DNA from 4 places in the Thauera aminoaromatica genome. Region 4 is predicted to be linked to each of the others. Evidence: predicted binding sites of a transcription regulator. Region 4 holds the regulator's gene; each other region holds the start of a gene.
What was found. Region 4 encodes sigma-54, which starts transcription at its own class of promoters, with help from an activator protein. Its sites were predicted from a motif close to TGGCACGCTTNCTGCTNA; they were not measured.
Positions count from the first base shown of each region.

Region 1: nirB (nitrite reductase large subunit NirB) is a predicted target of sigma-54. The motif match lies at 1,476-1,493, and genes of this name have one in related genera.
Region 2: flgB (flagellar basal body rod protein FlgB) is a predicted target of sigma-54. The motif match lies at 2,060-2,077, and genes of this name have one in related genera.
Region 3: TMZ1T_RS12740 (PEP-CTERM sorting domain-containing protein) is a predicted target of sigma-54. The motif match lies at 2,270-2,287, and genes of this name have one in related genera.

Region 1 covers NC_011662.2:1,255,007-1,262,290, forward strand. The annotation lists gene TMZ1T_RS05565 (nitrate regulatory protein) at 1-815, shown strand, start outside; gene nirB (nitrite reductase large subunit NirB) at 1,667-4,144, shown strand; gene nirD (nitrite reductase small subunit NirD) at 4,342-4,653, shown strand; gene TMZ1T_RS05585 (multidrug effflux MFS transporter) at 4,792-5,979, opposite strand; gene TMZ1T_RS05590 (nitrate/nitrite transporter) at 6,324-7,284, shown strand, end outside.
Region 2 covers NC_011662.2:3,159,661-3,166,944, reverse strand. The annotation lists gene TMZ1T_RS13960 (DNA topoisomerase IV subunit B) at 1-186, opposite strand, end outside; gene TMZ1T_RS13955 (flagella synthesis protein FlgN) at 251-742, opposite strand; gene flgM (flagellar biosynthesis anti-sigma factor FlgM) at 757-1,056, opposite strand; gene flgA (flagellar basal body P-ring formation chaperone FlgA) at 1,189-1,917, opposite strand; gene flgB (flagellar basal body rod protein FlgB) at 2,114-2,518, shown strand; gene flgC (flagellar basal body rod protein FlgC) at 2,530-2,934, shown strand; gene TMZ1T_RS13930 (flagellar hook assembly protein FlgD) at 2,985-3,659, shown strand; gene flgE (flagellar hook protein FlgE) at 3,675-5,027, shown strand; gene flgF (flagellar basal-body rod protein FlgF) at 5,060-5,800, shown strand; gene flgG (flagellar basal-body rod protein FlgG) at 6,049-6,831, shown strand; gene TMZ1T_RS13910 (flagellar basal body L-ring protein FlgH) at 6,840-7,284, shown strand, end outside.
Region 3 covers NC_011662.2:2,891,095-2,898,378, reverse strand. The annotation lists gene TMZ1T_RS12765 (argininosuccinate synthase) at 1-370, shown strand, start outside; gene TMZ1T_RS12760 (DUF2788 domain-containing protein) at 392-622, shown strand; gene ppnP (pyrimidine/purine nucleoside phosphorylase) at 637-960, shown strand; gene TMZ1T_RS12750 (YajQ family cyclic di-GMP-binding protein) at 976-1,461, shown strand; gene TMZ1T_RS12745 (YjfB family protein) at 1,894-2,091, shown strand; gene TMZ1T_RS12740 (PEP-CTERM sorting domain-containing protein) at 2,345-3,439, shown strand; gene TMZ1T_RS12735 (pilus assembly protein) at 3,512-7,081, opposite strand; gene TMZ1T_RS12730 (pilus assembly PilX family protein) at 7,114-7,284, opposite strand, start outside.
Region 4 covers NC_011662.2:787,594-794,877, forward strand. The annotation lists gene TMZ1T_RS03420 (5-formyltetrahydrofolate cyclo-ligase) at 1-261, shown strand, start outside; gene ilvA (threonine ammonia-lyase, biosynthetic) at 299-1,822, opposite strand; gene hprK (HPr(Ser) kinase/phosphatase) at 1,895-2,842, opposite strand; gene ptsN (PTS IIA-like nitrogen regulatory protein PtsN) at 2,811-3,296, opposite strand; gene hpf (ribosome hibernation-promoting factor, HPF/YfiA family) at 3,433-3,756, opposite strand; gene TMZ1T_RS03445 (RNA polymerase factor sigma-54) at 3,775-5,229, opposite strand; gene lptB (LPS export ABC transporter ATP-binding protein) at 5,252-5,974, opposite strand; gene recX (recombination regulator RecX) at 5,961-6,410, opposite strand; gene recA (recombinase RecA) at 6,427-7,284, opposite strand, start outside.

The DNA of each region.
Region 1 (7,284 bases), 470 kb from region 4:
CTGCGGCCAACGCGCGTCATCCCGCCGAGCCCGACCTGCTGCATCTGATCGAGACGCAGGAGGCGTGCTTCGCGCGCTTCGCGGCCTTCTGCCCGCCCGAGGTGCGCAGCGCCTGGGATGCGGCGTGCCAGGCGATGCCGCTCGCCGAACTCGAACGCCTGCGCCGCAAGTTGCTCGCCGCCGGGAAGGGCGGGGCGCTGCCGTCGGCGCTCGCGGAGCCCTGGTTCGCATGCTGTTCGGCCCGGCTCGACCACCTGCGCGTGATCGAGGACCTGCTTGCCGGGGGATTGCGTGCGGCTTGCGCGGCGCGGATCGCCGCGCTGCAGCGCGATCCCGACGATCCCGAGGTGCTGATGTGCGCGCTGGCAGGGGGGGCGGACGCCGCCCCGGTGTTTCTCGCCGGCGGGGCGGACGAGCTGGCCGGAGTGCCTGGCGAGGGGGACGAGCCTGGGACGGGGCAGACGGCGATCGCCCCCGGCGCGGAGCGTCCGGCGGCGGCGCCCGGGCGCCTCGAGTTGGCGGCGGATCCCTTCGGCCCGCGCCTCACGCGCTCGCTCGTCGATGTGCTCCACGCCCAGTCGTGCCGCCTGCAGGCGATGGGCGAGGAGCTCGCCGCGGTGCGCGCCAGCCTCGACGAGCGCAAGCTGATCGATCGCGCCAAGGCCGTGCTGATGCGCCATCAGGGCCTGAGCGAGGATGCCGCCTACCGCCTGATTCGCCAGACCGCGATGAACCAGGGCCGCCGCCTCCCCGACGTCGCGCGCGCCGTGCTGGAACTGGAGGCCTTCCTGCCCGGCGTTGCATCGGCCGGGTGATCGCGACTGTGGGAGCGACGCAAGTCGCGATGGCGGTGGCCGGGCTTGGGGTGGCGCGGATTCCGGGCGCCGTGATCGCGACTGGCGTCGCTCCTACGTCCCACCCCGGGCGCTGCGGGTTTTGGGGGGATCGCGACTGGCGCCGCTCGTGCGTCAAGGCCGGGAGCGTTGCGGGTTCCTGTGGGAGCGACGCAAGTCGCGATGGCGGCGGCCAGGCTGGGTGGCGCGGATTCCGGGCGCCGTTATCGCGACTGGCGTCGCTCCTACGTCCCACCCCGGGCGCTGCGGGTTTTGGGGGGATCGCGACTGGCGCCGCTCGTGCGTCAAGGCCGGGAGCGTTGCGGGTTTCTGTGGGAGCGACGCGAGTCGCGATGGCGGCGGCAGGGTCGGGTGGTGCGGATTCCGGGCGCCGTGATCGCGACTGGCGTCGCTCCTGCGGGTTTTGGGGGGATCGCGACTTGCGTCGCTCCTACATGCCAGCCCGAGCGTGACGAGGTTCGGGAGGTGCGATTCGATGCGACCCCGGACGCTGCGGGTTGGGGATTCCGGTGCGGTGTGCTTCGCACCAGGGCTGTGCATGTGGGTGTGGGTGCTGCACCGCAGCAGTGCGGGCGGTGGGGGTTGGGCGGCGCTTTGGTCGGATCGATCGCTCCCAGGCGCTGGCATGTTTGATGCTTATTCTCCCTCGAGCCCCTGGCCAACGGCGGTCGGGTGAGCGGCAGCGAGTGCTGCCGCAGCGTTTTACGGTCTGGTGGACAACGGCGTCCATTCCACTCGCCCCCTGCTGGGGATCGAGCGGGATGGGCGCCGTTTTCATTCCGACCCAATCGGCCTTGTTGCGGAGAAACCCCATGAAGAAGATGAAACTCGTGCTGGTCGGCAACGGTATGGCGGGCGTGCGCACGATCGAGGAGCTGCTGAAGCTCGCGCCCGACCTCTACGACATCACCGTGTTCGGCGCCGAGCCGCACGGCAACTACAACCGCATCCTGCTCTCGCCGGTGCTGGCGGGCGAGATGACGCTGCCCGAGATCATGCTCAACGATCTCGACTGGTACGGCGACAACGGCATCACGCTGCACGCCGGCCGCAAGGTGGTGAAGATCGACCGCGTGCGCCGCAAGGTGCTCGCCGGCGACGGCACCGAGGCCGACTACGACCGCCTGCTGCTGGCCACCGGCTCGACGCCCTTCATCCCGCCCATCCCCGGCAACGACCTGCCGGGCGTGCTCGGCTACCGCGACATCGCCGACACCGAGGCGATGATCGAGGCCGCCGGCAAGTACCGCCACGCGGTGGTGATCGGCGCCGGCCTGCTCGGCCTGGAGGCGGCCAACGGGCTGATGCTGCGCGGCATGGACGTGACCGTGGTGCACCTCGGCGAGTGGATCATGGAACGCCAGCTCGACCGCGCGGCCGCCGACATGCTGCAGGCCTCGCTCGAGGCCAAGGGCATGAAGTTCCTGCTCGCGCGCCAGACCGAGGCGCTGCTGCCGGCGCGCAACGCGCAGGGCGGCATGAACGGGCGCTTGGGCGCGGTGCGCTTCAAGGACGGCATGGAGATCCCCGCCGACCTCGTCGTGGTCGCCGCCGGCATCCGGCCGAACTACGAACTCGCCGAATCCGCCGGCCTGTACTGCGGCAGCGGCCGGGTGCGCGGCATCCACGTCTCCGACACGCTGCAGACCGTCACCGATCCGCGCATCTACGCGGTGGGCGAGTGCGTGGCGCACCGCGGCATCGCCTACGGCCTGGTGGCGCCGCTGTTCGAGCAGGGCAAGGTGTGCGCCAACCACCTCGCCAACTTCGGCATCGGCCGCTACGAGGGCTCGGTCACCTCGACCAAGCTCAAGGTGACCGGCATCGACGTGTTCTCGGCGGGCGACTTCAGCGGCGGCCCGGGCACCGAGGACATCGTGCTGCACGACCGCCAGGGCGGGGTGTACAAGCGCGTCGTGCTCAAGGACGACCGCATCGTGGGCTCGGTGCTGTACGGCGACACCGCCGACGGCTCGTGGTACTTCCAGCTCATGAAGGATCGCCAGAGCGTCGCCGAGATCCGCGACCACCTGATGTTCGGCCAGAACAAGCTGGGCGACGCCGGCCACAAGGGCGAGAACCGCGCCGCCAGCATGCCCGACACGGCCGAGGTGTGCGGCTGCAACGGCGTGTGCAAGGGCACCATCGTCAAGGCGATCAAGGAGAAGGGCCTGTTCACCCTCGACGAGGTCAAGAAGCACACCAAGGCGGCGTCCTCCTGCGGCTCCTGCACCGGCCTGGTCGAGCAGATCCTCGCTTCCACCGTCGGCGGCGCCTACCAGGCGGTGAGCGCCAACGACAAGCCGGTGTGCGCGTGTACCGAGCATTCGCACAAGGTGGTGCGCGAGGCGATCTTCAAGCACCACCTGACGAGCAAGGAGGCGGTGTTCGACACGCTGAACTGGAGGACGCCCAACGGCTGCGACAAGTGCCGGCCGGCGGTCAACTACTACCTGATCTCGTCGTGGCCGCACGAGGCCAAGGACGATCCGCAGTCGCGCTTCATCAACGAGCGTGCCCACGCCAACATCCAGAAGGACGGCACCTATTCGGTGGTGCCGCGGATGTGGGGCGGGCTGACCACGCCTGCCGAGCTGCGCGCCATTGCGGATGCCGCGGAGAAATACCAGGTGCCCACGGTCAAGGTCACCGGCGGCCAGCGCATCGACCTGCTCGGGGTGAAGAAGGAGGATCTGCCGAAGATCTGGGCCGACCTCAACGCGGCCGGCATGGTGTCGGGCCACGCCTATGGCAAGTCGATCCGCACCGTGAAGACCTGCGTCGGCGCCGAGCACTGCCGCTTCGGCACCCAGCTGGCGATGGACATGGGGGTCAAGCTCGAGAAGATGCTGTTCGACATGTACGCGCCGCACAAGGTGAAGCTTGCGGTGTCGGGCTGCCCGCGCAACTGCGCCGAGGCGGGGATCAAGGACGTCGGCGTGATCGGCGTCGATTCCGGCTACGAGCTGTATGTGGGCGGCAACGGCGGCATCAAGACCGAGGTCGCGCAGTATCTGTGCAAGGTGGGCGGCGACGAGGAGGTCATGGAGTATGCCGGCGCCTTCCTGCAGCTCTACCGCGAGGAGGGCTGGTACCTCGAGCGCACGGTGCATTGGCTCGACCGCGTCGGCCTCGACTACGTGAAGGCCAAGGTGGTCGAGGACGGCGAGAACCGCCGCCGCCTGCACGCGCGCCTGCTCGACGCGCTCAAGGACGCGCGCGATCCGTGGCAGACCAGCCGCGAGGAGGAGACGGTGAAGCAGTTCATCCCGATCAAGGTCGAGGCCTGAGTTTCCGGGCGCCGGAATCGCGACTCGCGTCGCTCCTACGAAAACCACGGCGCCTCGATGACGTCCCGTAGGAGCGACGCAAGTCGCGATCCCCCCCCCCCCGACCGAGCGCGGCGCGGATTCCGGGCACCGGCATCGCGACTGGCGTCGCTCCTACAAATAACAACCGAACCAAGCTTCCGAAGAAGGAACCCACCATGACCGACTGGAAACGCATCTGCCTGCTCGACGACATCCCCCGCCTCGGCTCCCGCGTCGTGCGGCGCCCCGGCGCGGACGACATCGCCGTCTTCCGCAACGCCGACGACGAGGTCTTCGCGCTGCACGACCAATGCCCGCACAAGGGTGGCCCGCTCTCGCAAGGCATCGTGCACGGCCGCAAGGTGACCTGTCCGCTGCACGGCTGGAACTTCAACCTGCAGGACGGCCAGGCGGTGGCGCCGGACGTGGGGGCGTGCGCGAGCTTCGCGGTGAAGGTGGAGGGCGGCGAGGTGTGGCTGGCGACCTAAGGGGCGACCCAGCGGGTGATCTCCACTCCGCATCGATCGTCGGCCCCGCCGCTCCCGGAGGGGCGAGGCTGGGTCGCCCCCACCCCCGCATCGATCCTCCGCCCGCCGCTCCCGCAGGGGCGACCGGCCGCGTCGCCCCTACACGGCCCCCAGCCTTACGCGCTGCACCGGCACCCAGGCGATGAACGCGACGGCGGCGCTGCAGAAGGCCACGCCGACGATCATCGGCAGGGCGCTGCCGTCCGTGTTGGCGCCCACCCAGTACGCGGCGCCGAAGGCCACCACCATCATCAGGAAGCCGGTGATCGCCGACGCGGCGCCGGCCGCCTTCGGGAAAGGGGCGATCGCGCCGCTCTGGCCGCAGGGCTGGTGCACCCCGTGGCCGAGCATGAAGATGAAGGCCGGCACCATGATGGTCCACACCGTGCTCACCCCGGAGAGCGCGAAGGCCAGCATCAGGCCGCCGCCGCTCAGCGACAGGGCCCCGCCGATCATCACGCTGCGCTGCACGCCGAAGCGCTGGATCATGCGCCGGCACAGCATGGTGCCGCCGATGTAGAAGGCCGACAGCAGGAGCAGCAGCACGCCGTAGAAGCTCGGCGAGGTGCCGAGCAGGTTGATGAAGACGAAGGACGACGCCGACAGGATGCAGAACAGCCCGCCGAAGGACGCGGTGCACAGCGAGGCGTAGGTCCAGAAGCTGCGGTTGCCGACGATGCCGCGCGCGGTGCGCAGCAGGACAGCGGGCTGCAGCGCCTCGGGGTGGCGTTCGTGCAGGGTCTCCTGGAAGTGGCGGGCGACCACGAACAGGGTCGCCGCGCCCATCACCGTCAGCGCCGCCAGCGTGGCGCGCCAGCCGAACCATTCGGCCAGCACGCCGCCGAGCGGCGGGCTCAGGCAGGCGGCCACGCCCAGGCCCGACAAGCCCTTGCTCATCGCGCGCGCCCCTTCCTGCGGCGCATACAGATCACGCACGATCGCGCGCGCGCATACCGTGCCCGCGCCCATGAACGCGCCCTGCAGCACCCGCCAGAACACCATCACCTCGATCGAGCCGGCGAGCGCGCTGCCGACCGCCGCCAGCGTGTAGCCGGCGAGGCCGATCAGCAGTACCCGGCGGCGTCCGATGCGGTCGGACAGCGGGCCCCAGAACAGCTGTGACGCGCCGAAGGCGAGCAGGAGCGCGGTGAGCGTCAGCTGCGCCTGCGCCGGGACCGCGCCGAAGCTGGCGGTGAGCGCGGGCAGGGCGGGGAGGTAGAGGTCGGTGGTGATCGGTTGCAGGCCGAGCAGCAGGGACAGGATGAGGATGACGAGGGGGGCGGGCATGGTGGTTTTTGTAAATCGAGAATAAAGAAAATTATCGAGAAAATAGCATGAATGCTGCCCGCAGGCGTGCTTCCTCGTCGGCGCAGGGGGACTTGCGCGCAAGCCGGCACGCCCGCGTGCGCACCGCTTTTGTGCACCGCACACCAAGCTGGTGCGTCGCCACCGTCGAGCGCAAAGTCCAACTGACTGATTTAGAACGATTTCAAATGTGGCACGACGCTTGCTGAGCAGACACCAGCACAGCGTACGACCCCGCCAATGACGGCGGGGCGGTCGGGCGAAGAGGTTCGCGCTGGAGATTCCCGCACCGATGGTGCGCTTCAAGCACGACCCTGGAGCCCGACATGGACAAGAAATCCTTCCTGCAGGCCGGCCACACGCCGACACTGATCGCCGCCTTCCTCTACTTCGACCTCGCCTTCATGGTGTGGGTGATCCTCGGTCCGCTGGCGGTCGGCATCGCCGCCGACCTCGGCCTGTCGCACGCGCAGAAGGGCCTCATCGTGGCCACGCCGGTGCTGGCGGGAGCGATCCTGCGCATGATCATGGGCGTGGTGGTCGATCGCCTGTCGCCGAAGAAGGCGGCGATCATCGGCCAGCTCGTCGTGATCGGGGCCCTGGCCTACGCCTGGCTGGTGGGCGTGCATTCGTTCAACGAGGTGCTGGTGCTGGGGGTCTTCCTCGGCGTGGCGGGCGCGTCCTTCGCCGCGGCGCTGCCGCTGGCCTCGCGCTGGTATCCGCCCGAGCACCAGGGCACCGCGATGGGCATCGCCGGGGCCGGCAACTCGGGCACCGCGTTCGCGGCGCTGTTCGCGCCCGGGCTGGCGATGGCCTTCGGCTGGCACAACGTGTTCGGGCTGGCGCTGATCCCGCTGGTGATCGTGCTGGTGGCCTTCTGCTTCATGGCCAAGGACGCGCCCGACGCGCCGCCGCCCAAGCGCTTCGCCGAATACCTCGCGGTGCTCCGGGACAAGGACGCGTGGTGGTTCATGTTCTTCTACTCGGTGACCTTCGGCGGCTTCGTCGGTCTGGCCTCGTCGCTGGTGATCTACTTCAACACCCAGTACGGGCTGGATCCGAAGATGGCGGGCTACTTCACCGCGGCCTGCGTGTTCGCCGGCTCGCTGGTGCGCCCGATCGGCGGCAACGTGGCCGACCGCATCGGCGGCGTGAAGTCGCTCACCGTGATGTACATCCTGGCGGCGATCTTCCTCGCCATCGTCAGCGTCGGCCTGCCCCAGGCGTGGATGGCGCTGGTGGCCTTCGTGGGTGCGATGCTGGCGCTGGGCATGGGCAACGGCGCGG
Region 2 (7,284 bases), 2.1 Mb from region 4:
GTGGATCTTTTTCGCGAAGCCGCCGAGCGCCTCGTCGGCGGCGTTGTCGATCACCTCCTGGATGATGTGCGCCGGGCTGTCGGTGCGGGTGTACATGCCGGGGCGTTCGCGCACCGGCTCGAGCCCTTTCAGGACGCGGAAGGAGGATTCGTCGTACTGCTTTGGAGTGCCTTGCGTGCCGGCCATGCTGACTGCCCGTTCGAACTTGCGAAGGGCGCAAGGATAGCAGAGCGAAGGGCTGTATGTATGTTCAGGCGCTGCCGAGCATGCGCCCGCCGCCAATGGCGCGGGTATGGCCTTCGGCGTCGTAGAGCGGCGGCTGGTCGGCGGCCGAGAGCAGCAGGCTGAGCGCGGCCTGATTGTGCGCCATGCGCTCGGTGATGAGCTTGCCGTTGAGGGCGTTGCGCTCGCGCGTCGTGCGGGCCAAGCCGAGGACCTCGTCCCAGCGCGCCAGCACGCGCGGCAAGCCGGCGAGCCAGTCGCGGATCACGGTGTCGGAGACCGCCTGGCCGAAGCGGCCGAGCAGCAGGCTGCGGTCGTCGGAGAGCCGTTGCAGGCGGCGGTAGCGTTCGTTCTTGTCCTGGCAGAGCACCACCAGTGCATCGACCTCCCCGGCGATCAGCAGCGCCTCCTCGCGCGCGAGCAGCTCGACGAACTCTCCGAGCTGGATCGCTTCCGCTTCGATCAGCAGCGCGAGGCGCTGGCGGTCGGCGGAGGAGGGCGGGACGGCAGGACGGTTCATGCGCGGTGAAGCGTTCAGCGCTGGCCTGCGAGCATCTCGCGCACGCTGTCGATCAGCCCGTCGGCGATGCGTCCGGCGTCGATCCTGAATTCGCCGTTGGCGATCGCCTGCTTGATCTCCTCGACGCGCTGCGCGTCGACGACCGGGGTCTGGGCGATGCTCGCCTCGGCCTTGGCGAGGCTGGACGACAGCGAGGAGAGCTGGACCTTTTCGCTGCCGGCGGAGACCGTGGCGCCGGGGCTCGCGGGGCTGCGTGGGCGGGCCTCCGCTGCGGTGGAGGGGGCAATCGCCTTGCCCGAGCTTTCGATTTTCATGGCGCAGTTCCCATACAGAGTGACTCTGACGTTCTCTTCGGCGCGATGGCGTGGAACTTGAGCGATTAAAGCATGAAATCTTTCACGCTCGGCCATCCGCTCGCGGCCGTCTCCGTTCGGCACGCAGCCGCCTCAGAACTCCAGCGCCACTGCGCCGCCCGCCTGTGCGGTCCCGGTGACGACCTGGCCGTCGGCCAGGCGCACCCTCACCTTCTCACCCGGGGCGGCGTTGTTCATCGCACGGCCTTCGCTCGCCACCCGGAAGCCCGCGCCCACGCCGAGCACGCTCACGGTCTGGCCCTGGCGCACCGCGTGGGGTACGCGCAGCATGTCGCCGCGCAAGGGGCTGCCGGCGGCGACCGCGATGCGGGTGTGGTGGCCGCTGGCCTGGGTGGGGTCGGTGAGGAGATTGTCGGGGAGCGCGGTGAGGTCGCCCCTGCGCTGCCCGAGGTCGGCGGGGCCGAGCACCTGGCCGGCGCGCAGCGGGCGGGCGGCGATCAGGTAGTCGGCGACCACGGCGACGCGCGCCTGCAGGTAGGCGGTCCACGTCACCGGTGAGTCGCAGCGCACACCGACGCTGAAGCGTCCCCACGCGCGCGTGCCCGCGGGCAGGAAGGGTTCGAGCGCGGCGCAGGCGGGCAACTGGCTGTTGGGATCGAGCGGCGCGAGCTCGATCGACACCTCGCCGGGCAGGCCGGCGACCTGGCGCTGCAGGAACTGGCGCACGCGGGCCTCGACCGCCCCCTCGGCGTGCTGGGCGATCGCGGCGGGGGAGGGAAGCAGCACGAGGGCCGCGCACAGCGCTGCGGCCGGGCCGCGCAGTCGCCCTGCGGCGAGCCTGCGGTGGAGGGGAGTCGTCATGGCGGGATTGCACCATGACCCCCGCCGGCCTGGCAACCGGCAGCGTCCGCCGGCAATCCTTGCCGGCGGGTGGCGGCGAAATTGGCCGGGCTTTGCCCCCCTTATCGGCGCCAGGGTCTTGCCGGCCCGCGCCTACCATCGCTGGCATGGAAACTGCGTCCGGAACGTCCGGGCGCACCGTCCCGGGAGCACAGCGATGAAGACCCTTTTCGACCGGCAGATCCAGTTCCACCAGACCGCGCTGAACCTGCAGGCGCACCGCCAGCAGCTGATCGCCTCGAACATCGCCAACGCCGACACGCCGCACTACAAGGCGCGCGACGTGGATTTCCGCGCCGCGCTGCAGGGCGCGCTCAATGCCTCGCGGGAGGGTGTGCAGATGGCGACAACGCAGGCGGGCCACATCGGCAGCGCACCCGCGCCTGCGCTCGAAAGCCTGACCGGCTACCGCAGCGAGCTGCAGTCCGCGGTGGACGGCAACACGGTGAACATGGACGTCGAGCGCGCCGCCTTCGCCGAGAACGCCTTGCACTACGAGGCCAGCGTGACCTTCATCAACGGCATGCTGCGCTCGATGAACACCGCGATCACCGGCCAGTAAGGAGAGCCGCCATGAGCATGCTGAACGTCTTCCAGATCGCCGGCTCGGCGCTCAATGCGCAGTCGCTGCGCCTCAATGCCACGGCCTCCAACCTTGCCAACGCCGACAGCGTCATCTCCGAGGACGGCCAGCCCTACCGCGCCAAGCAGGTGGTGTTCGCCGCGCGCCCGGTCGCCGGCCCGGCGGCGGTCGGCGTGCAGGTGACCCAGGTGGTCGAGAGCGCCGCGCCCCTGCGGCTGGTCTTCGAGCCCAACAACCCTGCCGCCAACCCCGACGGCTACGTCGAGATGCCCAACGTCAACGTGGTCGAGGAAATGGTGAACATGATCTCCGCCTCGCGTTCCTACCAGAACAACGCCGAGGTGATGAGCACGGCACGAACCTTGCTTCAGCGTACATTGCAGATCGGCCAGTAAGCACCCCGCAGGCGCCGTGACGCGGAAAACGCCGACAGCAGGAGAGAGGAATGAGCAGCGTAACGAACAACCAGGACATCGCGGCGAGCGTGCTCGCCAAGATCAACACGCGCGAGGAGTCGAAGGCTTCGGCCTCCGGCGACATGAACTCGCGCTTCCTCACCCTGCTCACCACCCAGCTGAAGAATCAGGATCCGCTCAACCCGATGGAGAATGCGGAGGTCACCTCGCAGCTCGCACAGATGAGCACGGTCGACGGCATCGAGCGCCTGAACAAGATGTTCCAGAGCTTCGTCGATGGCCAGAGCGCCTACGACTCGATGCAGGCTGCCGCGCTCGTCGGGCGCGGCGTGCTGGTGGAGGGGAAGAAGCTGACCCTCACCGAGGCCGGCGCGGTAGGCGGTTTCGAGCTCGATGCCGCGGCCGACAGCGTGGTGCTGTCGATCAAGGACGCCGCCGGCCTCGAGATCAAGAAGATCGAGCTCGCGGACGTCAAGGCGGGCAGCCAGAACTTCATCTGGGACGGTACCGCCAGCGACGGTTCGCGTGCCGTCGACGGCGCCTACACGGTCGAGCTGAGCGCGCTCGCCGAGGGCAAGAAGGTCACGGGTCGGACGCTCGAGTTCGGCCCGGTCACCAGCGTGATCCGCGGCGCCTCGGGTACCGACTTCCAGGTCGGCTCGCTCGGCATCTTCAAGTACGACGACATCAAGCAGATTCTCTGATCCGGAGCCCCGATCATGTCTTTCCAGCAAGGTTTGAGCGGCCTGAGCGTTTCCTCCAAGGCCCTGGACATCATCTCCAACAACGTCGCCAACACCAACACGATCGGCTTCAAGACCGGCTCCGCGATCTTCTCGGACGTCTTTGCGGCCTCGCTGACCGGCTCGATCTCGGGCAAGCAGGTGGGTGTGGGCGCCACGCTCGGTGCGGTGCGGCAGACCTTCACCCAGGGCAACCTCACCACCACCAACAACCCGCTCGACCTGGCGATCAACGGCGACGGCTTCTTCGTGGTCAGCCGCGAGAACGGCCCGGACGTGTATACCCGCAACGGCCAGTTCGAGCTCGACAAGGAGGGTTTCATCCGCACCCCCACCGGCGAAAGGCTCAAGGGCTTCCAGAGTCCGGTCACCCCGGGCGCCCTGCCCACGCCGATCGGCGGCCTCAAGGACGTCCAGGTGCCGATCGTCGGTTCCCAGCCCATGCCGACCAGCCGGGTGGAGATCGGCGGAAACCTCGATGCGAACGACCTGAGCGCAGCCCAGCGCTACCCACAGCTGTTCGGCTCGACCTTCACGTTTCCGCTCCCTGCGGGCGAGAACTGGCAGGACGCGCGCACCTACAATTTCTCGACCTCGATCAAGGCGTACGACAGCCTCGGGAAGTCGCACGAGCTCACCTACTACTTCGCCAAGGTGACCCCGACCCCGAACGATCCGGTCAACACGAACGAGAACACCTGGAAGGTCTTCACCAGCGTGGACGGCGGCTATCCCTTGGGGGTCGGGACCGATGGCTCGATCGAGGACCCGAGCGTGATCTGGAGCCTGACCTTCAACGAGAAGGGTACGGTGAACACGCCCATCGTCGGGCCGACGGCTGCGAATCCGCTGGCGATCCCGGCTTCCTACACGCCGGGTGCGGACCGCATCCGTTTCCACGTCGATTTCAGCGACATGCGCCAGATCGGTGGCTCCTACCTGATCACCGAGCTCACCCAGGACGGCTACACCGGCGGCGAGCTCGCCGGAGTCAGCGTGGGACGGGACGGCATCGTGACCGGTCGCTACACCAATGGCGAGACGCGCGAACTCGCCCAGCTCGCGCTGCAGACCTTCCGCAATCCGAACGCGCTGCTGTCGATCGGCAACAACTTCTGGGAAGCGACCACCGAATCCGGCCTCACTGCGCCGTCCAAGGCCGGCGAAGGGGTCGCGGGCGTGGTCTCGGCGGGCATGATCGAGGACGCCAACGTGGAGCTCACCAACGAGCTGGTGCAGATGATCGTGCAGCAGCGCAACTACCAGGCCAACGCGCAATCCATCAAGGCGCAGGACCAGGTCCTGCAGACCCTGGTGAACCTGCGCTGATCCTGAAACCCGCCTGACACGAGAGGCCAGCGATGGACCGCCTGATCTACACCGCGATGACCGGCGCCAAGGGCACCATGGACCAGCAGGCGGCGGTCGCGCACAACCTCGCCAACGTCGACGCCACGGGTTTCCGCGCAGAGTTGCACAAGCTGCGCGCGGTCGAGGTGCAGACCGAGGCGCTGCGCACGCGCGCCTTCACGGTCGACGCCAGCGTCGCCAACGACTTCACCGAGGGGCCGCTGCAGTTCACCGGCCGGCCCTTCGACGTCGCGCTCGCCGGCAAAGGCTGGCTGGCGGTGCAGATGCCGGACGGCAGCGAGGCCTACACCCGCAACGGCAGCCTCGCGGTGAGCGCCAACGGCGTCCTGCAGACGCGCGACGGCAGGCCGGTGCTGGGCGACGGCGGGCCGGTCACGATCCCGCCCGACAACGAGATCACCATCGGTGCCGACGGTTCGGTCTCGGCCTTGCAGCCCGATCAGCCGGGTGTGGTCAACGTGGTCGCGCAGCTCAAGCTGGTGAATCCGCCCGAGGCGCAGCTGGTGCGTGGCGACGACGGCCTCTTCCGCCTGCAGGGCGGGGCGCCCGCGCCGGTCGATCCCAATGTGCGCGTCGCCGGGGGCTATCTCGAGGGCAGCAACGTCAACGTGGTCGACCAGATGGTGCAGATGATCTCGCTCGCCCGTCAGTTCGAGATGCAGACCCGCATGCTGTCGACCGCCGAGCAGAACGACCGCTCGGCCGCGCGGGTCATCGGCGGCCAGGGCTGATCGAGGCGCGCTCCCCGCCGAGCCGGGCTGCGCGGGCCGGGTAGCGTGGGGCGCCCGGCCTTTTTTGCGCACCCGGCCGCTTCGATTAGCACGGTTTTTGCGTTGCTTATCGCAGGATGGTCGGTGACGGCACCGGCCTAGACTGATCCCATCGAAAAAGCGGCAGCACGGCGGCAATTTCAGCTGGGTATTCCAACCCCGCACGGCAAATCCTGCCGCCCCGGCAACGCAAGGCAAAGGAACCCATCATGATCCGCTCCCTGTGGACCGCCCGTACCGGGCTGGATGCCCAGCAAACCTCGCTGGACGTGATCTCCAACAACCTGGCCAACGTCTCCACGAACGGCTTCAAGCGTCAGCGTGCGATCTTCGAGGACCTGCTCTACCAGACCATCCGCCAGCCTGGCGCACAGTCGACCCAGCAGACGCAGATCTCCAGCGGCCTGCAGATCGGTACCGGCGTCAAGCCGGTGGCGACCGAGCGCATCTTCACCCAGGGCACGTTGCAGCAGACCGGTGGCTCGCTCGACGTCGCGGTGCAGGGCAACGGCTTTTTCCAGGTCGCCATGCCCGATGGCACCACCGCCTACACCCGTGACGGCGCTTTCCAGCTCGACAGTCAGGGCAACGTCGTCACCGCCAGCGGTTACACCCTGGCCGACAACATCAACATCCCCGCCGACGCGCTCTCGATCACCATCGGCAAGGACGGCACGGTCAGCGTGCTGCAGGCCGGGCAGACCGCGCCGGTGGAAATCGGCGCCATCCAGCTCGCCACCTTCATCAACTCGGGCGGCCTGCAGGCCGCGGGCGAGAACCTGTTCTACGAGACCGCCTCGAGCGGCGTGGCCACGCCCACCCAGCCGGGCACCAACGGCGCGGGCGTGCTCAACCAGGGCTATGTCGAGGTCTCCAACGTCAACGTCGCCGAGGAGCTCGTGAGCATGATCGTGACCCAGCGCGCCTACGAGCTCAACTCGCGCGCGATCTCGACCTCCGACCAGATGCTCGGCCGGCTGACCCAGCTGTGAGGCGCACGATGAAGCTCGCCAGCCATTCGATCGCCGTCGGCCTGCTCGCGCTGCTGTCGGGCTGCGCCGCGATCCAGACCACCCCGCCGTCTGCGGTGCATCAGCCGATGAGCGTGCGCCCCGAGGCGATGGCAACCGCGCTGCCCGGCAATGGCGCGATCTACCAGACCGTGCAGGCACGCCCCTTGTTCGAGGACCGGCGCGCGCGCCGCATCGGCGACACGATCACGATCAACCTGGTCGAGCGCAACACCGCGGAGAAGAGCGCCAACGCCAACGCCACCCGCAACGGCAACATGAGCGCCGGCATCGGCCCCATCAACCGCCTGCCCTTGAGCGGCCTGAACGGCCTGGAGCTCGAGGCCGATGCCGAGTCCGACTTCAACGGCAAGGGCGCGGCCGCGGCCAACAACGTCTTCAACGGCACGATCACGGTCACCGTGATCGACGTCT
Region 3 (7,284 bases), 2.1 Mb from region 4:
GCTGCGCGCCCACCGCGCCATCGAATCGATCACGCTCGACCGCGAAGTCGCCCACCTCAAGGACGACCTCATGCCGCGCTACGCCAGCATGATCTACAACGGTTACTGGTGGAGCCCCGAGCGCCGCGCCATCCAGGCGCTCATCGACCACACCCAGCAGACCGTCAACGGCTGGGTACGTCTCAAGCTCTACAAGGGCAACGTCATCGTCACCGGTCGCGACTCGAAGACCGACTCGCTGTTCGACCCGACGATCGCCACCTTCGAGGACGACGCCGGCGCCTACAACCAGAAGGACGCGCACGGCTTCATCCGCCTGAACGCGCTGCGCATGCGCATCGCGGCCAACGCCAAGGCCAAGCGCGGCTAAACCCGCAACGGATCCCTTGCGATGGCCAACGACGACTACATCCTCGGACTCAGCTTCGTCGAGTTCGAGGACCTCGCCCTCAAACTCGGCTTGACCGGCCTGATCCTGTTCATGGTCTTCATCATCTGGAACCTGGGCAAGGAATCCAAGGCCGGCCGCTACGGCATGATGTGGCTGTTCCTCGGCCTGGGCGTGGGCTTCGTCGGCTTCATCGCCAAGGGCATCATCCAGAAGCTGCTCGGCATCGAATAAGGAAAACACAAGCGATGGGCATTACCGCCAAGCTCGACGGCGTCGCCGTCACCACCCAGGCCAACGTCTATTTCGACGGCAAGTGCGTCAGCCACAGCGTGCAGTTCGCGGACGGCACGAAGAAATCCGTGGGGGTCATCCTGCCGGCCTCGCTCACCTTCAACACCGGCGCGCCCGAGATCATGGAGGGCGTGGCCGGCTCCTGCCGCGTCCGCCTGAAAGGCCAGGCGGACTGGAAGACCTACGGCGCCGGCGAATCCTTCGACGTGCCGGGCGACTCCAGCTTCGACATCGAGGTGGCGGGCGAGCCCTACCACTACATCTGCCACTTCGGCTGAGCGGGGGAGGGGAGCATGCCGTCTTTCGACATCCTGTCCGAGGTCGACCAGCCCGCGCTGCGCAACGCGGTCGAGCAGGCCAACCGCAAGGTCGACGGCCGTCACGACTTCAAGGGCACGAGCGCCAAGATCGAGCTCGCCGAGAAGCTGCTGACCCTCTACGGCGACAGCGACTTCCAGCTCGAGCAGATCAAGACCATCCTGCTGCCCGAGATGACCAAGAAGAACGTCGACGTCCGATGTCTCGACTACGGCGACGTGCAGAAGATCTCCGGCAACAAGGTCAAGCAGGAGGTCAAGGTGCGGGTCGGCGTGGAGCAGGAACTGGCCAAGAAGATCGTCAAGCTCTTGAAGGACAGCAAGATGAAGGTGCAGGCTGCGATCCAGGGCGACGCGGTGCGCGTCTCCGGCGCCAAGCGCGACGTATTGCAGGAGGCGATCGCGCTGGTCAAGAAGCAGATCACCGATTTTCCGCTGCAGTACGGCAACTTCCGCGACTGAGCGGAACGCCGGGGCAGGAATCCGACGGGCGCCGCGAGGCGCCCGTCGTGCGTTCGGGGGTTGGGTTGTGGGGGAGTCGGGTTGACGGCGACGAGGCGATGTTCCGGGCGGGGAATCGCGACTTGCGTCGCTCCCACGAGAAGCAGCGGGGAATCGCGACTTGCGTCGCTCCCACGAGAAGCAGCGCGATTTCGGACGCGGTTCGGCTGGGGTTCGGCCGTTGTTTCCCGCGCGGGTGGGGCGGTCCTCACGCATGCCGAGCGCGCTGCGTTCGCGTATTTCCGACACCTGCACGCGCTGCAGGAGCGGCGCAAGTCGCGATGCGGGCGGTCCGTCACCCGCTGCCGCCGGTGCGGCTCAAGCTCCTCCGCTCCCTGCCGATATGCTCTTCGACATCACCGCCCTCGCCCCGGCTCGACAGGAGAACAAATCATGGAAGCAACCGCAATCGCCGCGCTGGCCTCGAACAATGCGCTCGCGCAGGTCCAGCAGGAAGCCTCGGTCGAAGTCCTGCGCAAGGCGCTCGACCTCCAGGGCGAGAGCGCGATGCAACTGCTGCAGGCGATTCCCCGGCCCCCCGCTGCGGCGGTCGGCAGCACGGCGGGCGGCATCGTCGACACCTGGGCTTGAGCAGGTCGTCGGGCCCGAACCACGAAAACCACCCATGCGTCTCGCAGCCATTGGCTGGACCCCATTTTGGGGCATCGATGAGGCCTCGATTTCGCTTTGCGTCGGTTTTTTTTACAGTTACCCAGGGTTCGGGGGGGGGTAATAATTTAAGTCACGGATTATTAAGCAAAATTTCTTCTGGCTTGATTTTTGCTGGTAACGCTCGTCGGCAAGCATGTAATACCCGCTTGCTCAAATAGAACGGGAGAACCACATGAATCCTCAACCCCGCCTGATGGCGCTGGTGCTTTCCATGATCGGCATGTCGGCTGTCCAAGCCGCACCGATGATTTCCGTGCGGACGTACGATATCGCTGAGAGAAGTTATGCAGTGACCGACTCGTCCGTGATGGACGGCGCGGTTAGCACGGCAATAACGACCAGCGGCTCGATCGGCCCGAATTCGTTCCAGCAGTTCGATGCATCGACGGGCGTGCTGACCTCGATTACCGCATCGGTCTCCGCTTCGAACTTGCTGCTCTCGCAGCAAGTCACGGGTGGCGCGACGGGGACGAGTGCGGTGCGCGTCAGCTGGACGTCCTTCGGCGAGTCCCTGTTCGATCGCCAGGTCATCGGTTCGGTGAGCACGCCGACGCCGTCGCTGAGCAATTTCGATACTCTTTCTCGAACCATCGCCTCGGGTGATGCGGCCGGAGACGCCTTCGTCGCGAAAGCCGGGCAGCCGCCCGGAAACAGCGCGGCTTCGTACGGGCTTGTTGCCGACCTGAGTTCGACGGCGCCGGGTTCGGCCGACTCTTTGACCTCATCCCTCAGCTCCCGTACGGCCGACGCGGCTGGATCGTTCACCCATAAGCTCGCTTACAGCTACGTTCCTCATGCGATCGCCTCCTTCGAAGGAGACCAGACCACGACGACTTGGCGGCTACCTGTGTCAGGGAACATCGAGGTCGAGCTCGGCGACTTATTTACGCTCGATCTGAACATCTTCAACCTTGGTTTGCTCGGCGGAGCGGGACTGGATCTGGATGGATTCAATCCCAAGAGCGGTTCCGGGCTGTCGATGACGGACCTCGAATTGTTCGAGGGGCTCGCGCAGGGCACAGGCCGGAATGTCAAGGCGAGCTTCAGGGCGGACGAGCTTGGCAGCCACGAGATGATGTTCTCGCTCTTGCTGTCGGATGAGGATGTCGGGTTCGCCTCCAGTCGCGGCAGCTACGAGTTGGAGCTGACGGTGTTTGCCAACGTCGTCGACAACGGAAACGGAAATCCGGTGCCCGAGCCGGGCGTGCTGGCGCTTCTCGGTATCGGTCTCTTCGGGCTGGCCGTGCGCGGGCGTGCCGCGCGATGACTTCTTAGGTGGTTCCCGAAACGAGAAAGGCGCCGTCGGCGCCTTTCTTGTTTCCAGTGATCGTGTCCGGTCTCAGCGATAGTTCAGTTCGCGCCAGGATATCCGGCGAATGTCGCCCCCGGACACCGAAGTCACGATCGGCTCGGCTTCGCTGCTGTCGTCGGTCTTGCGGATCAGGCCGATGACCTGGCCGTTCGGCGTCACGATCAGTACGACGCGGCTCGCCAGACCGGGCCGCAGGCGCTTGCCCACGTAGGGAAGGGCGTTTGTACCGATCGGAGCCATCCCGGTTGCGAGGTCGAACTGGAACAGATAGCTCGTCCCGCCCGGCACGCATGGATCGGACGCGCTCGGGACGTTGGTCGTGAATGCGACCGTGGTGTGGGCGATCGCAGGATCGGTCGTGGCACGTTCGCCGCTGATGTTCAGATCCACCCTCCACCCGCGCTTCGCAGACCAGTTGATGTCCGCTGCATCGGACAGGGTGCGCGTGCCGTCGGTCTCCGCGGCGAGGGTCCGAGGCGTCAGGTCTGCGCGCACGACGGTGCTGCCGCCGCGGTCGATGCGATCTTCGATGACGTAGAACGTCTGGACCTGGGCCGCGTCGGCCGCGGAGACCGTGGTACCGGGGACGTCCTTCTCTCCAAGGTAGCGCCCCGTGCCCACCACGACCAGGTTGCGGAAATCGTTGCCGGCCTTGACGCGGGTGAGTTCGGGCGCCGCGGTGATGGGCTGGACGTTGCCGCTGGCGTCGGTGAGGACCGCAAGTTTGCTTGTCGACCAGGCGTCGGGGTTGGTTGCGCTCAGGTCGAAGCGCCACAGGTTCCCCTTCAGGTCCCCACCGTAGACCCACTGCACGCCATTATTGACGTCGGCGTTGTGCACCCAGGCGCTGAGCTGGCCGAGCCCGCTCGGGTCGCTGGCGCTGCCGACGCCCGTGGAGAGCTTCTTGATGAGCGCACCGGTCTTGGCGTTGAGAACATACAGGTAGCCTCTGCCGTCGCCACTCGAGTTGTTGTAGCCCGAGCTGACGAGCACGACCCACCCCTGGCCCGAGCGCGTCTCGTTACCCCGGTTGTCGGTCGTGACTACCTCGTGCTTGACGATGATCGGCCGCGAGAAGGCGAGGCCGAGATCGGCGTCGCCGCTGAATTCCCACAGCACCTTCGCCGTGAGCGGGCTGGACTCGGTCACTTCGGGGGAGGTGATGTCGAGTGCATAGAAACCCTTGCCGCCACGGCCAAGGCCACCCACCAGCAAGGTGCGCCAGTCGGCGGAGCCCCGCGTTCCCCCGGTGAAGCCGAAATCCACATCGCCCTCCGTGAGATAGCCGTCAACCGTGGCCTCGAACAGTCCGCTGGGCGAGGCCAGTCCGGGCAGCCGCGGAAACACGGCCTTCGGGACGTAGGCCCACTTCTCCACGCCCGTGGAGGCGTCGAATGCATGCATCATGCCGTCGTTGGCGCCGACGTAAAGCATGCGGGTGCGTCCCGTGGTGCTCGAGCGGAAGCTCACGTAGCCGGCGTCGGTATAGGAGCGGTCAGGCTCGCGCACCAGGACCGGTTCGCTGTGGATGATCGGACCGAGGAGCTGCAGCCGGCGACGCAAGCTCGTCGACTCCTGGCTGCGGTCGCCGCGCAGGTAGGCGAGCACCTGTGCGCCATTGCCAGCCCCTGCCGGGGACTGGAGCTGACCGAGGAGCGTGGTGCCGAGGCCGCTGCTGGTGAAGTCCACTCCGCTGCTGCCGTTGAAGGTGGCGATCTGGCGCGAGTCCGGGGTGCGCGCCTCGAGCATCTCGGCGACCCCTTTGGCGCAGGTCCTGCTCGCATCGGTCGGGCAGGGCTTTGTCCAGGCCGGTTGGTTACGGTCGGGCTGCCCGGTTTCCAGGTGCAACTTGTAGGCCTTGATGTCGCCCATCCGCTGCGCAGCCCTGTAGCTGGTCTCGTAGGTGAAATTGTTCGCGATATCGATGTAGGGCTTGGTCACGGCCGCGGCCGCGGCGCCGCTCGGATTGTTGGCGAGCGATTCGAGCACCTTGCTCAGGCGCTGGGCGAAGAGCTCCGGATCGTCGGCGCGGAAGAACTCTCCGCGGCCATTGAGTGCCGCGTGGACGAGGTCGTCGCCCTTTGCCCGGTCGTTGCCGACGGTGGTCGGGTTCAGCCAGGACACCGAGTTCAGGCGGCCCGCGAACAGCGCGACGATGTCGCTTTCCGAGAGCATGCCGGTGATGCCGAAGCCGATGGTGTAGGTGGAGAGATGCTGCCAGAAGGCCGGGTTCCGATCGTCGTCGGGAATGCCGTTGGCGAGGCCCGGGCGCAGGTCGGTCTTCCAGTAGTACATCGCCACGTCGGCGAGGGTATTGGTGTAGTCGTCCTTGTACGGGGCGGCCGGCAGGTAGCTATAGCTCCTGGTGCCGTCCTCGCTGGTGTGTTCGTCGCCTTCGAGGTTGTCGATGTTCGATCCCGAGATGGAGGTGCGTGCGCTGTCTCCGGTGTTGTCGTAGTAGCCGTCGGTCATCAGGATGTGGTGGCTGCGCTGGCAGCTCAAGGCCGCGCTGGTAGAGTCCTCGACCTTCGCACGCCAGGGCGGCGCGCTCGTGAAGTAGTTGCCGACATCGTCCATCGCGGTGCGCAGCGGCGTGGTCAAGAAGCGCTGCATCGGGTCCTTGTAGAGCCAGTCGAAGAACTGGGTGCGCCAGCGCTTGTCCGTGGCCTCCTCGTCCTTGAGTAGCCGCAGGCCACGCACGATCCGCCTGGTGGTGACGCCGTCGATGTTCGTCTCGGTGGTCCGGTTGATCGTCGCGTAGCCGACGCGCAGATTGTCCTTCTGTTCGGAGAAGGCCTTGCCGATTGCCGCGCGTGCGGCGAGATGGCGCGAGCGATGGTAGGAGAACCAGTTGGCGAAGTTCTTGATTTCCTCCGCGGAGGTGCAGGGGTCGCCGGCACAGTCGGTACGCTTGGGACTGCGGGGGGGTAAGGTGGTGAGGCCGATCTGTACCCGGGTGAAGTTGCCGGGCGTGTTCGTCGTGGTCGTGTCGGTGCGCACGAGAGGGGCCGGGCCCGTGTAGGCGAAATAGGTCGCAGGATAGATCGTGGCCTCTGCAACGGTGGAGTTGTCCGCTGGCGGAGGCCGCCAGAGCAGGTTCTGCGTGAGGTCCAGGGTGTAGTCGTCCCTGTTCGGATGACCCGGATTCAGCCAGGCCCGGGTCGGCTCCGCGTTCGGCCACAGGCTGCCGTCGCTGTTGCTCCAGGGCTTGTAGGTCTTTTCCGGGTTGTAATACAGGGGGTTTCCGGCGTACGAACGATAGAAGCGCGCATTGGGGTCGTCCAGATCCGTGGAGACCGGGTTGGCCGGATAGTCGGTGGCGCCGGTGCGCCAATCGTAGACGTTCGCCGGGCGCGGAAAGAGATAGATGCCGTCCCGATTACCATGTGAATCGGGGATGCTCTCCCAGTACATCGAGCCGGAGTCGTCGAGCGTGAACATCACGTTCGCCGGCACCGTGATCTTCGATTCGGGAGGGACCTCGGAAATCTCGGTCTGGGCGGCGAAGCCAATCTGGGCGGCGAGCAGGCCGGCTGCGAGCAGCGCGAGGCGGGTGTGCCGGGCAATCGGCCGGAAGGCGGGGTGTGCGTTGTTCACGACGCGTTCTCCGGTTAAGGGCGAGGAGTCCATCAGTCGCGCAGCACGACCTGCACGAAGGACTGCGCATTGTTCGGGCCGGTGACGCGGACGGTCAGCCGGTAACGGATCGACGAGGCGCCGGTGATGCGTGGCGAACCGGCACGGCGGGATCCGCCTTCCTCGGGGTTGTCCGAAACGCAGGATTCGGCGCGGTTGGCGAT
Region 4 (7,284 bases):
CGCCATGGCATCCCCCACCCGGCGGACGGCGAGGCGGTCGAGCCCGAGCTGGTGCTGATCCCCCTCAATGCCTTCGACGAACGCGGCTACCGCCTCGGCTACGGAGGGGGCTACTTCGACCGCACGCTGGCGGTGCTGCGCACCGTGGCGGTGGGCGTGGGCTTCGAGGTCGGGCGCGTGCCCGACACGCTGCCGCAGGAGTTCGATCGCCCGATGGACTGGCTGGTGACCGAGGCGGGGGTGGCGAAGCCGCGCGCCTGAGCGGCGGCTGCAACCCTGCACGGCCTGCCTGCGGGGCTCAGCTCCCGGACAGGAACATGCGGTAGGCGGGGTTGTCGGTCTCGGCCACGTAGTCGTAGCCGAGCCGCTGCAGGAAGGCGTCGAAGGCGTCCTTGTCGGCCGGCGGCACCTGCATGCCGACCAGCACGCGGCCGAAGTCGGAGCCGTGGTTGCGGTAGTGGAACAGCGAGATGTTCCAGTCCGAGCGCAGGTTGGAGAGGAAATTCATCAGCGCGCCCGGGCGCTCGGGGAAGACGAAGCGGTATACCACCTCGTTTTCCACCTGCGGTGCGCGTCCGCCCACCATGTAGCGCACGTGCGACTTGGCCATCTCGTCGTCGGTGAGGTCGAGCGCAGGCAGCTCGTGGCGCTCGAGCATCTCGACCAGGCGTCCGACCTCGCTGCGGTTGTGCACGGTGACGCCGACGAAGATGTGGGCGCGCTCGGCGTCGGCGTAGCGGTAGTTGAACTCGGTGATGTTGCGGTTGCCGAGCACGCTGATGAACTTGCGGAAGGAGCCCGGCTTCTCGGGGATGGTCACCGCGAGCACGGCCTCGCGCTGCTCGCCGAGCTCGGCGCGCTCGGCGACGAAGCGCAGGCGGTCGAAGTTCATGTTGGCCCCCGAGGCCACCGCCACCAGGCTCTTGTCGCGCAGCTTGTTGCGGCGGGCGTACTCCTTGGCGCCGGCGACGGCGAGCGCGCCGGCGGGCTCGAGGATGGAGCGGGTGTCCTCGAAGACGTCCTTGATCGCGGCGCAGATGGCGTCGTTGTCGACCACGATCATCTCGTCCACATACTGCTGGCACAGGCGGAAGGTCTCGGCACCGACCTCCTTGACGGCGGCGCCGTCGGCGAAGATGCCGACCTGCTCGAGCGCGATGCGCTTGCCCGCGGCGAGCGAGCGCGTCATCGCGTCGGCGTCCACCGCCTCGACGCCGATGATCTTCGTCTCCGGGCGCAGGCGCTTGATGTAGGCCGCCACGCCGGCGATCAGCCCGCCGCCGCCGACACAGCAGAACACCGCGTGGATCGGCTTCGGGTGCGCGCGCAGGATCTCCAGGCCCACCGTGCCCTGGCCTGCGATCACGTCGGGGTCGTCGAAGGGGTGGACGAAGGTGAGTTTCTCGCTCTTCTCGAGCTCGAGCGCGTGCGTGTAGGCGTCGGAATAGGATTCGCCTGCGAGCACGACCTCGCCGCCGCGCGCCTTGACCGCGTCGATCTTGATCTGCGGCGTGGTGCTCGGCATCACGATCACCGCGCGCACGCCCAGCCTGGCCGCCGACAGCGCCACGCCCTGGGCGTGGTTGCCCGCCGAGGCGCAGATCACGCCGCGCTTCAAGGCCTGCGGCGACAGGTTCGCCATCTTGTTGTAGGCGCCGCGGATCTTGAAGCTGAACACCGGCTGCATGTCCTCGCGCTTGAAGTAGATGCGGTTGTGCGTGCGCGCCGACAGGTTGGTGGCGAGGTCGAGCGGTGTCTCGACGGCGACGTCGTACACCTGCGCGTTGAGGATGCGTTCCAGGTAATCGGGAGTGGAGCTCATGGCCGGCCAGTAGGCTGCTGCAAAGCGATCGAGCGTAACAGCCGGCGGCGCCGTGCCGCAAGTGCGGGTGGCTCAGTCGGCGCGGTAGGCCTCTTCGGCGTGCAGCGCGCGCGCCTGGCGGTCGATGAATTCCTGGGTGGAGTCGATGCCGCGCAGCTTGAGGATGGTCGAGCGCACTGCGGCCTCGAGCAGCACCGCGAGGTTGCGTCCCGCGGCCACCGGCAGCACGACGCGGGCGACCTTCACGCCGAGGATGTCCTGCGTCTCCTGCTGCAGCGGCAGCCGGCAGGGGTCGTCGGGACCGGGTTGGCGGCGGTCGAGGTGGCAGATCAGGCGCAGGCGCATCTTCCGCCGGCACGCGGTCTCGCCGAAGATGGTGCGGATGTTGATCAGGCCGAGGCCGCGCACTTCGATGAAATCCTGCAGCATCTCGGGGCAGCGGCCCTCGAGCACCGTGGGCGCGATGCGCGACAGCTCGACCACGTCGTCGGCGACAAGGCCGTGGCCGCGCGAGATCAGCTCGAGGCCGAGCTCGGATTTGCCCGCGCCGGAATCGCCGGTGATCATCACGCCGAGCCCGAGCACGTCCATGAACACGCCGTGCAGCGAGACCTTCTCGGCGAGCTCGCGCGACAGGTAGAGGCGGAGCTGGTCGATCACGCTCGCCGAGGGGTGGCGCGCGGTGAACAGCGCGACGTCGTGCGCCTCGCAGATGCCGTGGAGGATGTTGGGGATCTCGCAGCCGTCGGCGACGATGATCGCGGGGGGGTGCGCCGAGAGGATCTCGTTGAGGTGGTGGGCGACCTTCTCGTTCGCCTGGCGTTGCGCCCACGCGAGCTCTGCGGCGCCGAGCACCTGTAGCCGGGTGGGGTGGATCAGGTTGAGGTGGCCGACGAGGTCGGCCGGCCAGATGCGCTCTTCGGCGACCGACAGACGGGCACCGATCGGTCCGCTGACGTGGACGAGGCTCAGGCTTTCGCGGTGCGCCTCATACAGCCGGGTCAGGCTGGTTTGCCGCATCGGCACCCCAATTCACGAACAGGCGGTGGATCTGTGCGGCATCCGTCGCGCCGTGCAGGGTCTCGCGGAACTCGCGGTCGCTGAACATCTGCGCGAGCTCGGAGAGCAACTGCAGATGGGTTTCGTTGGCCTGTTCGGGCACGAGCAGCACGAACAGCATGTCCACCGGACGGCCGTCGGGAGCATCGAACTGCACCGGGGTGGCCAGGCGCAGAAAAGCGCCGGCGGCGTCCTTGAGCCCCTTGATGCGGCCGTGCGGGATGGCGATGCCCTGACCCAGTCCGGTCGAGCCGAGGCGTTCGCGGGTGAACAGGCTGTCGAACACGGTGCTGCGGGCGATGCCCTGGTTGTTCTCGAACAGCAGGCCGGCCTGTTCAAAGACGCGCTTCTTGCTGCTCGCGTCGAGATCGATCACCACGTTGGAAAGCGGCAGGAGTTGGGATATCAGGCTCATTCGCAGGTGGGCTCGCGCACTCTTCCGTCAGCTGCCGCCAGGGGGGCGGGAATCCGGTCCGGGGCGTGTGCGGCCGCGCTTCGTGAAAACGCGCGCATTATAACCACACCCCGGACGGGGAGCTTCAAGCCGGTCCTCAGGCCTCGGGGACCTGGTGCTTGAGCGACTCGTGGTTATGGTCGGACTGCTTCTGCTTGTACTTCTGAACCTGACGGTCGAGCTTGTCGGTCATCGCGTCGATCGCCGCGTAGAGGTCGGCGTCGTCCGCTTCGACGAAGAGGTCCTTGCCGCGCACGTGCAGCGTCACCTCGGCTTTCTGCTTGAGCTTTTCGACCGACAGGATGACGGTGACGCTGGTGACGTTGTCGAAATGGCGGATGACGCGATCGAGCTTGGAGGTCACGTATTCGCGGATGGCGGGGGTGACTTCGACGTGGCGCCCGGTGATGTTCAGATTCATGGATGACTCCTGTTGTTGTCAGAGGGATTTGCGCAGGCTGACCGGCGGGATGTTGAGGGACTCGCGGTACTTGGCGATCGTGCGCCTCGCCACGACGATTCCCTGTTGGCCGAGAATTTCGGCGATCTTGGCGTCGGACAGCGGCTTCTTGCTGTCCTCCGCGTCCACCAGCTGGCGAATCAGCGCACGAATCGCCGTGGAGGAAGCCGCACCGCCGGTGTCGGTCGCGACATGACTGCCGAAAAAATACTTGAGCTCGAAGACTCCGCGCGGCGTCGCCATGTACTTCTGCGTGGTGACGCGCGAGACGGTGGATTCGTGCAGCTCGAGCTGGTCTGCGATCTCCCTTAGGGTGAGTGGCCGCATCGCCACGTCCCCATGATCGAAGAACTGCCGTTGCTGGTCAACGATGGCCTGGGACACGCGCAGGATGGTGTCGAAGCGCTGCTGGACGTTCTTGATCAGCCAGCGCGCCTCCTGCAGCTGCCCGCCGAGGCCGCCGCCCTGTGCGCGGTTCTGCTGCAACAGGCTCGCGTACAGGCGGTTGATGCGCAGGCGGGGCATCGCTTCCTGGTTCAGGCTCACGGTCCATTGGCCGCGCAGCTTGCGCACGACGACGTCGGGCAGCACGTAGCGCGTCTCGGCGGTGGAGTAGCGCGAGCCGGGGTGGGGGTCGAGGCTGCAGATCAGGGCCTGCGCTTCGCGCAGACCCTCGTCGTCACAGCCGGTGAGCTTGCGGATACGGGCGAAGTTGCGCTCCGCGAGCAGTTCGAGGTGGCTGGTCACGATCTCGAGAGCGAGAGGGCGTATCGGGCACTCGGGCAAGGCCTGGAGCTGCAGGGCCAGACATTCCTGCGGGCTGCGCGCGCCGATCCCGGCCGGCTCGAGGCTCTGCACGTGGCGCAGGGCGATGGCGAGCTCGTCGAGATCGACCTCGGCGTCCTGCGGCAACAGCTCGAGGAGATCTTCCAGCGGCTGGTGCAGGTAGCCGTCGTCGTCGAGTGCCTCGATCAGGAAGCGCACCAGCGCGCGGTCGCGGTCGGACAGGGGCGAGAGGGCGACCTGCTGGTCGAGGTGTTCGCGCAGCGACACGCCGGCGGCCTGGATGTCCTGGTAGTCGCCGTCCTCGTCGTCCTCGCTGCGGCTGGACGCGCCCTGACCCACGTTGGACCAGTCGATGCCCTCGTCCTCGCTGCTGCCTTCGCCGCCCTCGTGCGTGATCGACTCGCCCGCCGGTTCGGCGGCGGGTTCCGGCGCGGCTTCGCGCTCGGGCGCGTTGCCCGGCGGCGGCGCGGGGGCGTAGTCGACGCCGCCGTCGCCATCCTCGCGCTCGAGCATGGGATTCTCGAGCAGCACGCGCTCGATCTCCTGGTTCAGCTCGATCGTAGACAGCTGCAGCAGCTTGATCGACTGCTGCAGCTGGGGCGTCAGCGTGAGGTGCTGGGAGAGCTTGAGCTGGAGGCTGGGTTTCATCGCGGTCGGCAGGAGGGCGGGCTCACAGGCGGAAGTGCTCGCCGAGGTAGACCTGGCGCACGCGCTCGTTCTCGATGATCTCGGTAGGCTCTCCGCTCGCCAGCACGCGACCTTCGCTGATGATGTAGGCGCGGTCGCAGATGCCCAAGGTCTCGCGCACGTTGTGGTCGGTGATCAGCACGCCGATACCGCGCTCCTTGAGGAAGCGGATGATCTTCTGGATGTCGATGACCGCGATCGGATCGACCCCGGCGAAGGGCTCGTCGAGCAGGATCAGGCGCGGGTCGGTGGCGAGCGCGCGGGCGATCTCGCAGCGCCGGCGCTCCCCACCCGAGAGCGAGATCGCGGTGTTGTCGCGCAGGTGATGGATGCCCAGTTCCATCAGCAGTTCCTCGAGCCGCTCCTCGATCTGGCGGCGTTCGAGCCCCTGGAGTTCGAGCACGGCGCGGATATTCTCGGCCACGCTGAGCTTGCGGAACACGCTCATCTCCTGCGGCAGGTAGGACAGGCCCAAACGCGCGCGGGCGTGGATCGGCAGGTGGGTGAGGTCGGTGCCGTCGAGGGCGATCTGGCCGCCGTCGGCGCGCACCAGACCCACAATCATGTAGAAGCAGGTGGTCTTGCCGGCGCCGTTGGGACCGAGCAGGCCGACGACCTCGCCCGAGCCGACCTCGAAGCCGACGTCATGCACCACGGTGCGCGCCTTGTAGCGCTTTTGCAGGCCGGCGACCTTAAGCAGACTCATCGTAGGGCTCTTTCAGCAGCTTGCGGATCAGCTCGGGGGCGAAGCCCCGGGTTTGCAGGAAGCGCGCCTGGCGCGCCCATTCGCGTGCGTCGGCGGGTGGGGTGGCGAAGCGGCCGTGCAGCACCGCGCGCGCCCGCTCGATCTCGGATTCTACGCACTCGTCGGCGAGCGCCTCGTCGATCCGGTCACGGTCGATGCCTCGCCGCACGAGCTCGTTGCGCAATCGTGCGGTGCCGAAGCGCGCCGCCTTGCCGCGCACGAAGGCCTCGGCGTAGCGCTCGTCGGACTGCAGGCCGAGCTCGCGCATGCGCTCGAGCACCGCTTCGATCTCGGCCGGCTCGCCATGGGGTGCGAGCTTGCGCGCAAGTTCGGCGCGCGAGTGGTCGCGCCGGGCGAGATGGCGGAGCGCACGTTCGCGCAGGCTCGGCTCGCCCATGTCGGTGCCGACGGGGTCAGGCCTCGGCCGGCGCCGGGGCGGACGCGGCGGCGGGCGGCAGCTCGGGCAGGCCGACCGCGACCCGCACCTTGTTCTCGATCTCGCGGGCCAGCACCGGGTTGGCGCGCAGGAACTCGCGCGAGTTGTCCTTGCCCTGGCCGATCTTGTCGCCCTTGTAGGCGTACCAGGCGCCCGACTTGTCGACGATCTTGTGCTCGACGCCGAGGTCGATGATCTCGCCTTCGCGCGAGATGCCCTCGCCGTAAAGGATGTCGAAGTGGGCTTCCTTGAACGGTGGCGAGACCTTGTTCTTGACCACCTTGACGCGGGTCTCGGAGCCGACCACCTCGTCACCCTTCTTGATCGTGCCGGTGCGGCGGATGTCCATGCGCACCGAGGCGTAGAACTTGAGCGCGTTGCCGCCGGTGGTGGTCTCCGGGCTGCCGAACATCACGCCGATCTTCATGCGGATCTGGTTGATGAAGATCACCAGGGTATTGGTGCGCTTGATGTTGGCGGTGAGCTTGCGCAGTGCCTGCGACATCAGGCGGGCCTGCAGGCCGGGGAGCTGGTCGCCCATCTCGCCCTCGATCTCGGCCTTGGGGGTGAGCGCGGCGACCGAGTCGATGACCACGATGTCCACGCCGCCCGAGCGCACCAGCATGTCGGCGATCTCGAGCGCCTGTTCGCCGGTGTCGGGCTGCGAGATCAGCAGATCCTCGATGTCGACGCCGAGTTTTTCCGCGTAGCCGACGTCGAGCGCGTGCTCGGCGTCGATGAAGGCCGCGGTGCCGCCGAGCTTCTGCATCTCGGCGATGACCTGCAGGGTGAGCGTGGTCTTGCCGGAGGATTCGGGGCCGTAGATCTCGACCAC